Variovorax paradoxus: one gene and its partner. The protein of the gene in region 2 interacts with the protein of the main gene of each other region in a pairwise test. Links are inferred from orthologs where the notes say so. Each region holds a gene or a part of one and is shown on either strand. Other genes may lie near its edges.

The links. Proteins that work in one complex are often made in the same cells at the same time.
Region 1: the proteins of GOQ09_RS02345 (region 2) and GOQ09_RS12875 interact in binary tests that used the Escherichia coli proteins (3 or more experiments, as listed by UniProt). The link is inferred for Variovorax paradoxus from one-to-one orthologs.

The regions. Positions count from the first base shown.
Region 1 is NZ_CP046622.1:2,774,776-2,780,358, reverse strand. The notes cover bases 165-3,112. They hold GOQ09_RS12875 (sulfate/molybdate ABC transporter ATP-binding protein), read right to left. Parts: upstream 2,214-3,112; coding sequence 1,116-2,213; downstream 165-1,115. Other genes in these bases: cysW (sulfate ABC transporter permease subunit CysW), read right to left, coding at 2,232-3,112; GOQ09_RS12880 (disulfide bond formation protein B), read right to left, coding at 613-1,119; GOQ09_RS12885 (mobilization protein), read left to right, coding at 165-603. In the rest of the region: more of GOQ09_RS12885, read left to right, coding at 1-164; more of cysW, read right to left, coding at 3,113-3,134; sulfate ABC transporter permease subunit CysT, read right to left, coding at 3,136-4,023; GOQ09_RS12860 (sulfate ABC transporter substrate-binding protein), read right to left, coding at 4,024-5,040; GOQ09_RS12855 (RBBP9/YdeN family alpha/beta hydrolase), read right to left, coding at 5,037-5,583. UniProt on the Escherichia coli protein: Part of the ABC transporter complex CysAWTP involved in sulfate/thiosulfate import. Responsible for energy coupling to the transport system.
Region 2 is NZ_CP046622.1:501,893-507,124, reverse strand. The notes cover bases 2,413-5,232. They hold GOQ09_RS02345 (glutamate-5-semialdehyde dehydrogenase), read right to left. Parts: upstream 4,559-5,232; coding sequence 3,266-4,558; downstream 2,413-3,265. Other genes in these bases: holA (DNA polymerase III subunit delta), read right to left, coding at 4,625-5,232; gshA (glutamate--cysteine ligase), read right to left, coding at 2,413-3,145. In the rest of the region: GOQ09_RS02355 (potassium transporter Kup), read right to left, coding at 1-1,663; more of gshA, read right to left, coding at 1,838-2,412. UniProt on the Escherichia coli protein: Catalyzes the NADPH-dependent reduction of L-glutamate 5-phosphate into L-glutamate 5-semialdehyde and phosphate. The product spontaneously undergoes cyclization to form 1-pyrroline-5-carboxylate.

The DNA of each region.
Region 1 (5,583 bases), 2.3 Mb from region 2 along the record:
AGCCGGCCGTTCACGGGCTTTGACACCGACCGCTCGCACAGCTCGTTCACCCGCTTCTACGAGGGCTTTGCGTCGCCCATCGTGGTCGACAGCTTCGAGGGGCTCGACACCGTGGTGAACGGTTTCGAAACCAATCCGCAGCAAAGCGTCATCGTCGACCTCGCGGCCCAGACACTCGCGCCGCTGTCGCGCTGGATCAAGGAGTCGGATCTGTTCGACGTGTTCGTCGACCTGGGCGTGGCCGTCAACTTCTGGCATGTGCTGGACGACGGCAAGGACTCCACCGACCTGCTCGGCACGCTGATCGACACCTTCGGCAACCGGCCCAACTACATCGTGGTGCAGAACTACGGCCGCGGCAGCGACTTCGGCATGCTGCTCGCGTCGCAATCGCTCTCCAAAGCCACCGCGAACGGCGCCCGCGTGATCACGCTGCCACGCCTGCACGAGGCGAGCATGCGCAAGATCGATGCGCAGAACACCAGCTTCTGGAAGGCGGTGAACGACCGCGAAGGGCCGCACGCGCTGGGTCTGCTGGAGCGCCAGCGCGTGAAGTCTTGGCTTGCCACCGCCTACGCGGCCTTCGACACCCTGCCGCTCTAAGCGGCTGGTTCAGCGCGCGGCCGGGCGCTTGCGGAAAATCAGCACAAGCAGCAACACCGCAAGAACGAAGAAGGCGACGAACGACCAGTTCGCCAGCGTCAGGCCGAACAGCGACCAGTCGATCTTCGAGCAATCGCCGCCGCCGCGGAAGATCATCGGCAGCGCCCGCTTGAGCGGAAAGGTCTCGATCATTCCGTACAGGTCGCGACCGCACGAGACGACCTCGGGCGGATACCACTGCAGCCAACTCTGAGCGGCGGCCGTGTAGGCGCCACCAATGGCCGACACCAGTGCCAGCACCCCGCCCGTCACCTGAAGGCCGCGGCTGCGAAAAACGGCGGCCAGCCCGGTGAAGAGCGCCACCAGAACCAGGGCATACCGCTGCACGATGCACATCGGGCACGGCTCCAGGCCCACCACGTGCTGCAGATAGAGCCCGAAGGCCAGCATGAGAACACAGGCCAGGCAAATCAGCCCATACGCACGGCGCGGCGCGCCGAAGTACCAATCGATCAAGGGGAAACCCAATCTTCTTCTACGAACACCCGGGCCTTGCGCGGCGTGGCGACTACCGTGTCGCCCTCGTTCAAGCCCAGTTCACGGAACTGTTGCGCAGGGATTTGCGCTTCGATGATGGTTCCGGAGCCCGGATTATCTGGATTCGTTGCTGTGGGCTCAAGTTCCAGCCGCGCGATCGGGCCGACCACGATGGCACGCGACAACGTAGCCACGATGCCGGTGGCCCCGGCGGTGTAGCGCTCCACGGTGAGGTCATGCGGGCGCACGTAGGCCATGGCCTTGGCGTCGCGCGCGCCGCTGTGCTCGGGCGAGTCTAGGCGCATGCCGTCGAGTTGCACCGCGCCGTTGTCGGCCCGGCCATGGAACAGGTTCACGTCGCCCAGAAAGCCATAGACGAACGGGCTTGCGGGCTGGTCCCACACTTCTTGCGGCGAGCCGACCTGCTCGAGCCGGCCCTTGTTGATGACCACCACACGGTCGGCCACTTCGAGGGCTTCTTCCTGGTCGTGGGTGACGAAGATCGAGGTGACGTGCAGCTCGTCGTGCAGCCGGCGCAGCCAGCGGCGCAGCTCCTTGCGCACCTTGGCATCGAGCGCGCCGAAGGGTTCGTCGAGCAGCAGCACCTTGGGTTCGACGGCGAGTGCCCGGGCCAGCGCAATGCGCTGCCGCTGGCCGCCCGAGAGCTGCGAAGGGTAGCGGTCGGCCAGCCAGTCGAGCTGCACCAGCTTGAGCAGGTCGGTCACCTTCTGCTTGATCTGGGCGTCGCTCGGGCGCTCCTTGCGCGGCTTCACGCGCAGGCCAAAGGCCACGTTCTCGAACACGGTCATGTGGCGGAACAGCGCGTAGTGCTGAAACACGAAGCCCACCTGCCGCTCGCGCACATGCACGTCGGTGGTGTCTTCGCCCGAAAACAGAATGCTGCCGGTGTCGGCCGTTTCCAGTCCCGCGATGATGCGCAGCAGCGTGGTCTTGCCGCAGCCCGAGGGGCCGAGCAGTGCGACGAGTTCGCCCGATTCGACGTCAAGGTTGACGTTGTTCAACGCGCGGAAATCGCCGAACTGCTTGCTGATGTTGCGGATTTCGATGCTCATGATCTTGTTCTTTCTCTCTCAGGCCGCCGCGGGCTCGGGCGGACGTTCCGGCGGCAGCTCGGCAATGGCCTTCATCTCGCGTTCGTGGCGCCATTCGATGACCGACTTGATCACCAGCGTGACCAGCGCCAGGATGGCCAGCAGCGAGGCCACGGCAAACGCCGCCACCGACTGGTACTCGTTGTAAAGCACTTCCACATGCAGCGGCATCGTGTTGGTCTGTCCGCGGATGTGGCCAGACACCACCGACACCGCGCCAAACTCGCCCATGGCGCGAGCGTTGCAAAGAATCACGCCATACAGCAGGCCCCACTTGATGTTGGGCAAGGTCACACGCCAGAAGGTCTGCCAGCCGGTCGCGCCCAGCACGATGGCGGCCTGCTCTTCGTCGGTGCCCTGTGCCTGCATCAGCGGCACGAGCTCGCGCGCAATGAACGGAAAGGTCACGAACACCGTTGCAAGCACGATGCCTGGCACGGCGAAGATGATCTTGATGTCGTGCTCCGCAAGCCACGGACCCAGCCAGCCCTGCGCGCCGAACACCAGCACGTAGATCAGGCCCGCCACCACCGGCGACACCGCAAACGGCAGGTCGACCAGCGTGGTCAGAAAGGCCTTGCCGCGGAATTCGAACTTGGCAATGGCCCATGCCGCGGCAACGCCGAACACCAGGTTCAGCGGCACCGAAATGGCGGCCGTGATGAGCGTGAGGCGAATCGCGCTCCAGGCATCGGGCTCTTTCAGCGCCTCGACATAGGCGCCCACGCCCTTGCGCAGGGCCTCCGTTGCCACGGCTGCCAGGGGCAGCACCAGGAACAGGAACATGAACGCGAGCGCAAGGCCGATCAGCAGCCAGCGCACCCAGGGCGATTCGGTGGTGCCGGCCTGCGCGCGGCGAATGATTTTTGAAGGGGCGCTCATCTCAAGCTCCTGCGCGGCGGCGCTGCCAGGCTTGCAAGCCGTTGATGACGAGCAGCAGGATGAACGAAATCACCAGCATCACCAGTGCGACCGCGGTTGCGCCGGCAAAGTCGTATTGCTCGAGCTTGCCGATGATGATGAGCGGCGTGATTTCCGAAATCATCGGCATGTTGCCGGCAATGAAAATCACCGAGCCGTATTCGCCGATGGCCCGCGCGAAAGCCATTGCAAAGCCCGTGAACAGCGCGGGCGCAATCGACGGGAAGATCACTTTCGTGAAAGTCTGAAGGCGTGTCGCGCCGAGCGAGGTAGCAGCTTCTTCAAGCTCTTTTTCGGCGTCTTCGAGCACCGGCTGCACGGTGCGCACCACGAACGGCAGCCCGATGAAGATCAACGCAATCACGATGCCAGCCGGCGTGAACGCCAGTTTGATGCCGTGCGGCTCGAGAAGCTGGCCGATCCAGCCGTTGCCCGCGAGCAGCGCGGTCAGTGAGATGCCGGCCACCGCCGTGGGCAGTGCAAACGGCAGGTCGACCAGCGCATCGACGATGCGCTTGCCCGGAAACCTGTAGCGCACCAGCACCCAGGCCACCAGCAGGCCGAACACCGCGTTCACCATGGCCGCGAGCAGTGATGCGCCGAACGTGAGCCGGTAAGAGGCCATGACGCGCGGCGCGGTCACGGCCACCCAGAACTGCTCCCAGCTCAGCGTGAAGGTCTTGAAGACCAGCGCCGACAGCGGGATCAGGACGATCAGGCAGAGATAGAAAATCGAGAAGCCGAGCGTAATGTGAAAGCCCGGCAGCACCCGCCTGGAGCCCCCTGCCCGGTTCACATGCGAAAGCGGCGCTCCCGCGGACGGGAGCGCCGAAGAAACAGCGCCGCTCATTTACTTTGCGCCAGGGGTGTAGAGCTTGTCGAACTGGCCGCCGTCGTTGAAGTGCACCTTCTGTGCATCGCCGAGGCTGCCAAAAAGCTCTTGCACCGTGAACAACTGCAGCGGCTTGAACGTGGCGGCGTGCTTCTTGAGCACGGCCTGCGAACGCGGACGCAGCGCATGCTTGGCCGCAATTTCCTGCGCCTCTTCGGAATAGAGCCAGTCGAGGTAGGCCTTGGCGAGCTCGCCGGTACCCTTCTTCTTGATCGTGCGCTCGACCAGTGCCACCGGGTTCTCGGCCACGATGCTGATCGACGGGTAGACCGAATCGACCTTGCCCGTGCCGAACTCGCGGTCGATCGACACCACTTCGGACTCGAAGGTGATCAACGCGTCGCCGATGTTGCGCTGCAGGAATGCAGTGGTTGCATCGCGCCCGCCGCGCGCCAGCACCGGCACGTTCTTGAACAGCTTGCCCACGAACTCTGCCGCCTGGGCGTCGGTGCCGCCCTTCTTCTTCACGTAGCCCCAGGCCGCAAGGTAGGCATAGCGCCCGTTGCCGCCGGTCTTGGGGTTGACGATGACCACCTGCACGCCCGGCTTGACCAGGTCTTCCCAGTCCTTGATGCCCTTGGGATTGCCGTTGCGCACCAGGAACAGCATGGTCGAGGTGGTCGGCGATGCGTTTTCGGGGAACTGCTTGTTCCAGTCTTTCGCGACCACGCCAGTGTTGGCCAGGAAGTCGATGTCGGTGGAGGTGTTCATCGTCACCACATCGGCATCGAGGCCGTCGGCCACGGCGCGCGCCTGCGCACTGGAGCCGCCATGCGACTGGTCGATCTTCACGTCCTTGCCCGTGGCCTTCTTGTAGTGGGCCACGAACGCCGCGTTGTAGTCCTTGTAGAACTCGCGCGCCACGTCGTACGAGGCGTTCAGCAGCGTGGTGCCCTGGGCAAAGGCGCTGCTGCCTGCAAGTGCGGAGGACGCCAACGCGAGCACGGCGGCGAAGGTCTTGAGTCTGGAAGTCATGTGGTTGCCAAGTTTTCTGAAAATTCACGGCCCGCCGGCCAGGCGGCGGGCTCGTCGGTCAACGACTGGAGCAAGGCCAGGCCGAGCGGCCAGTCTCCATGCCCCGAATCGACGTTGATATGCCCCGCATTCTGCATGCGGACAAACTCACTGCCCCAGGCGCGGGAATATGCGCCGGCCAGGCGGATGGGGCAATACGGGTCGTTGCTGCTCGCCACCACGATGCTGCGGTACGGCAGGGCCGCATACGGCACCGGCGCAAAGTCGGACAGCACGGCCCGGCGCTCGGGGTCGGCCGGTGCCACCAGCAGCGCTCCTTGGATGCGCGTGGCCGCCTCGGCCGGCAGGTGCGCCGTGGCAATGCAGCCCAGGCTGTGCGCAGCAATCACCACCGGGCCGGAGCTTTCGAGCACCAGCCTGGCCAGCGTGGACACCCAGGCCTCGCGCTTGGGCGACGCCCAGTCGTCCTGCACCACCCGTGCCGCGCCCGGAATGCGCTCCTGCCACAGGCTCTGCCAATGGCCGGGCCCGGAGTCGCGCCAG
Region 2 (5,232 bases):
GGTCCAGAGCGCGCGGCAGGTCGACGTCGTTCTTGAAGCCGTAGTGCACGATGATCTGCCAGCAATGGTGGCCGAGCGCCTCGATCTCGATGCGCTTGTCCATCGGGATCCAGGGCACCTCGTGGTTGCGCACGGTGACGAACATGTTCTGCTCGTGCAGCACCTTGTTGTGCTTCAGGTTGTGCAGCAGCGCATTGGGCACCACGCCGGGCTCGGCGGTCAGAAACACCGCCGTGCCTTCCACGCGCGCGGGCGGGCTTTCGAACACGGAGTCGAGAAAGGCCTTGAGCTCGATCGCATCGGCGCGCTGCACCTCGCCCATGAGGCGGCGGCCTTCCTTCCAGGTGATCATCAAGGTGAACACGAAGCCGCCGATCACCAGCGGGAACCAGCCGCCTTCGAACAGCTTGAGCAGGTTGGACGCGAAGAACAGGAAGTCGACCACGAAGAAGACCGCCGTGGACGCGATGCACAGCGCCAGCGGCAGCTTCCACGCATAGCGGATCACGAAGAAGGTCAGCACCGTGGTGATGAGCATGTCGGTGGTGACCGCAATGCCGTAGGCGGCGGCCAGGCTGCTCGACGAGCGGAACATGACCACGGCCAGCACGATGGCCACGAACAGGCCCCAGTTGACCAGCGGAATGTAGATCTGCCCGGCCGTGCGCACGCTCGTGTGCTCGATGTTCAGGCGCGGCAGGTAGCCCAGCTGGATGACCTGGCGCGTGACGCTGAAGGCGCCGGTAATGAGCGCCTGCGACGCGATGACGGTGGCCGCCGTGGCCAGCAGCACCAGCGGAATGAGCGCCCATTCAGGCGCCATCATGAAGAACGGGTTCTTCACCGCATCGGGGTTCTCGAGCAGCAATGCGCCCTGCCCGAAGTAGTTGAGCGTGAGCGCCGGCATCACGACCGTGAACCATGCCACGCGGATCGGCCGCTTGCCGAAGTGGCCCAGGTCGGCATAGAGCGCCTCGGCGCCGGTCACGCACAGCACGGTGGCGCCCAGCAGAATGAAGCTGGTGCCGGGGTTGTCCCACATGAACTTCAGCGCGAACCAGGGGTTCAGCGCCTTGAGGATTTCGGGGTGGTGAACGATCTGCGACACGCCGAGCACTGCAATGGCCAGGAACCACGCCAGCGTGATCGGGCCGAAGAACTTGCCGATGCCCGCGGTACCGCGCTTTTGCACCACGAAGAGGCAGAACAGCACCACCAACGTGATCGGCAGCACATAGTGCTTGAAGTGGGGCGACACCACTTCGAGGCCCTCCACCGCGGAAAGCACCGAAATGGCGGGCGTGATGACGCCGTCGCCATAGAAGAGCGAGGTGCCGAAGATGCCCACCAGCAGCAGCACGTTGCGCAGCCTGGGCTTGTCGGCCACCGCGCGCGAGGCCAGCGCCAGCATGGCAACCAGGCCGCCCTCGCCTTCGTTGTCGGCCCGCAGCACCAGCACCACGTACTTGATCGACACGATGACGGTGAGCGTCCAGAAGAACATCGACAGGATGCCGTAGACGTTCTCGACAGTGAAAGGCAGGTGGCCGTGGCCGAACACTTCCTTGACTGCATACAGCACGCTGGTGCCGATGTCGCCATAGACGACACCGATGGTGCCGATGATCAAGGCGGCGGCGGAAGAAGATTTGGGAGGTGACACGAAGTCGATGGGAAAAAGAGCGAATTGCAAGCGCGTAACCAGGCGTTACGCGCACCGGACTGCTGCCGCGGTGGAGTTTCCAGCCGCTGCGCGCACCCTCCGCCCTTTTCTTTCCTTTGCTGTGGGGCCGCTATTTTGCCGCCGACCGCACCCGCCGCAACCCGCTCGGCAAAATCATTCGTAGATTTCGGCGTCCGGATCGGTGGCTTCCATCTCGTAGCTGGCCGCCACCATGGCCAGGCGGCCCACCACGCCATACATGTAGAAGCGGTTGGGCGCGCTCGCGCCGGGCTTGGCGCCGGGCTGCGGCAGATGCGCGCTTTCGGAGAAAGCCAGCGGCACGAAGCTCGCGCCCGGCGACTTGAGGTTCTCGTCCGGGGCGCGCTCCGCGTGCACGCGGTAGAAGCCGCCCACTACATAGCGGTCCATCATGTAGACCACCGGTTCGGCCACGCCGTTGTGCACCCGCTCGTTGGTCAGCACGCCTTCCTGGACGATCACTTCGCCGGGGCCGCGCAGTTCCCTGGCCGCGGCGGCCTTGGTGCTTGCTGCGGCGCGGGGCTTTCCGACCAGGCCTTCGACCTCTTTGGCGTCGTGCACCGTGATCACGCCCGGGCCGTCGCTGCCGGTATGGCCCTTGACGATCACGAAGGGCTTCTCGTTGATGCCATATTCCTTGTACTTGCGGCGCACCTTGGTCAGCACCGCGTCCACATGGCTGGTCAGCACGTCGATGCCGCGGCCTTCGGCAAAGTCGACGCCTTCAGTGCGCGCATAGATGGGATTGATGAGCCAGGGGTCGATGCCCAGCAGCTTGCCGAATCGCTTGGAAAGCTCTTCGTAGCTGTGCAGGTGATTGCTCTTGCGCCGCACCGACCAGCCGGCGTGCAGCGGCGGCAGCAGGTACTGCTCGTGCAGGTCTTCCAGGATGCCCGGCGTGCCGGCCGAAAGCTCGTTGTTGAGCAGGATGGTGCAGGGGTCGAAGTTCTTGAGCCCCAGGCGCCGCTTGCTGCGCACCACAGGCTCCAGGCACACGGTTTCGCCGTTGGGCAGTTCGATTTTCTTGGGCGACTTGATTGCCGGATCGATCGACCCCACCCGCACGTTGAGTCCCGCCATGTGGAAGATGCGCACCAGTTGCGCAATGTTGGCGAGATAGAAGGTGTTCTTCGAGTGGTTCTCGGGAATGACGAGCAGGTTGCGCGCCTCCGGACAGATCTTCTCGATGGCGGCCTGCGCGGCCTGCACCGCCAGCGGCAGCATCTCCTTGGTGAGATTGTTCCAGCCGCCCGGGAAAAGATTGGTGTCGACCGGCGCAAGCTTGAAGCCGGCGTTGCGGATGTCGACGGCGCTGTAGAACGGCGGCGTGTGCTCCATCCATTCGAGCCGGAACCAGCGCTCAATGGCGGGCGTCGAGTCGAGTACCCGCTGCTCCAGTTCGTTGATCGGGCCGGTCAGGGCGGTGACGAGATGCGGAACCATGCGGCGGCCTTGTTGGTTTTGTACTTGAAGGTAGAGCGGAATTGTAGGATTTGGGGGTGGCCGCCCCAATGACAAGACTACGTATGGCAGTCTTGGTTCAATCCGCCCGCCTTCGGTGCATCAACTCCGGACTTCGCCCTGCCCAAGCACCACATACTTGAGCGAGGTCAGCCCTTCGATGCCGACCGGCCCGCGCGCATGGAATTTGTCGGTGCTGATGCCGATCTCGGCCCCCAGGCCAAACTCGAAACCGTCTGCGAAGCGTGTGCTCGCATTGACCATGACGCTCGCCGAATCGACCTCGCGCAGAAAACGCTGCGCATGAACGTGGTCGCGCGTGACGATGGCGTCGGTGTGATGGCTCGAGTAGCGGTTGATGTGCGCAATGGCCTCATCGACGCCCTCGACCACCTTGATGCTGATCACCGCGGCAAGGTATTCCTCGGACCAGTCGGACTCGACCGCATCGACGATTTTTCCGCTTGAACCGACGGCATCGTCCGCGCGCAGGATGCGGGCCGCGACCGGGTCGCAGCGCATTTCCACGCCCTTGGCCGCAAAGATGGCCCCAATGCGGGGCAGGAAGTCTTCGGCCACCGCCGCCGACACCAGCAGGCCCTCGGCCGCGTTGCAGGGGCTGTATTTCTGGGTCTTGGCGTTGTCGACGATGCGCAGCGCCATTTCAAACTCTGCCGTGTCGTCCACGTAGACGTGGCAGTTGCCGTCCAGGTGCTTGATGACCGGCACCTTGGCATCGCGGCTGATGCGCTCGATCAGGCCCTTGCCGCCGCGTGGAATGATCACGTCCACGAACTCGGGCATGGCGATGAGCTGGCCCACGGCCTCGCGGTCGGTGGTCTGCACCAATTGCACCGCCTCGACCGGCAGGCCGGCCTCGGCCAGCGCCTCGGACACCAGCAGCGCCAGCGCCTTGTTCGATTCGATGGCCTCCGAGCCGCCACGCAAGATCGCCGCGTTGCCGCTCTTGATGGCCAGGCTCGCGGCTTCGATGGTCACGTTGGGGCGGCTCTCGTAGATCATGCCGAACACGCCAATGGGCACGCGCATCTGGCCCACGCGAATGCCGCTGGGCTGCTGCTTCATGCCGATGATCTCGCCGATCACGTCCGCCATGCCCGCGAGCTGCTCGCAGCCCTGCGCCACGGTCTCGATGACCTTGGGCGTGAGTTTGAGTCGGTCGACCATCGGGGCCGACAGGCCCGCGGCCGTGGCGCGCTCCAGGTCCTTCTGGTTGGCCTCGGAAAGGCCGGGGCCGGCTTCGCGCAGGCGCTTGGCCAGGGCCTTCAATGCTCTGTTTTTGGTAGCTGCATCCGCACGGGCCATGAGGAATGCGGCGGATTTGGCTTGCAGGCCAAGGGCCTGCATGTGCTCGCTGACGTTGAACGCGTTCATGTCGGCATTTTCCTGCATTTGGATCAACCCCGGGCTTTGCATCCCTTGGGTGTTGTCCCATCTCCCTCAGCGAGCGGGAGCTGGGCCGCTGCTGCAGGCGCGGCACAGCATCAGGGCCAGACGCTGCAGCGCCTGCCAGCCGCTGGCGGGCCAATCGGGCTGCTTGAGGCCCTTGCAGATGCCGTCCACCACATGCGCGGCGCGCAGCAGCCGGGCCAGCATGCGGTCGTCGAGCCTTGGCAGCACGCGCTCGAAGGCGCGCTCGCGCGGGCCCCAGATGCGGTTTTCGCGCAGCGCCATGGGCAGCGGCCGGCCCGAGGCCATGGCGTCCTTCACGCGCTTGAGCGCACGGATGTCCTCGGCAATCGTGTAGTGCACCAGCACCTCGGCCTCGCCCTCGGCCTGCAGCCCGTCGAGCATGCGCGCCACGCGCTGCGGATTGCCGGCCAGGACGGCCTCCGACAGCTTGAACACGTCGTAGCGCGCCACGTTGTTGACCGCGGCCTCGACCTGCTCCCAGCTCAGTTCGCCCGCCGGATGCAGCAAGGCGAGCTTCTGGATTTCCTGGTGCGCCGCGAGCAGGTTGCCCTCGACGCGGTCGGCAAAGAACTGCAGCGTGCGCTGGCCTTCGTCGCCCGGCATCACGCGCTGGCCCTGCACGCCCAGGCGCTGTG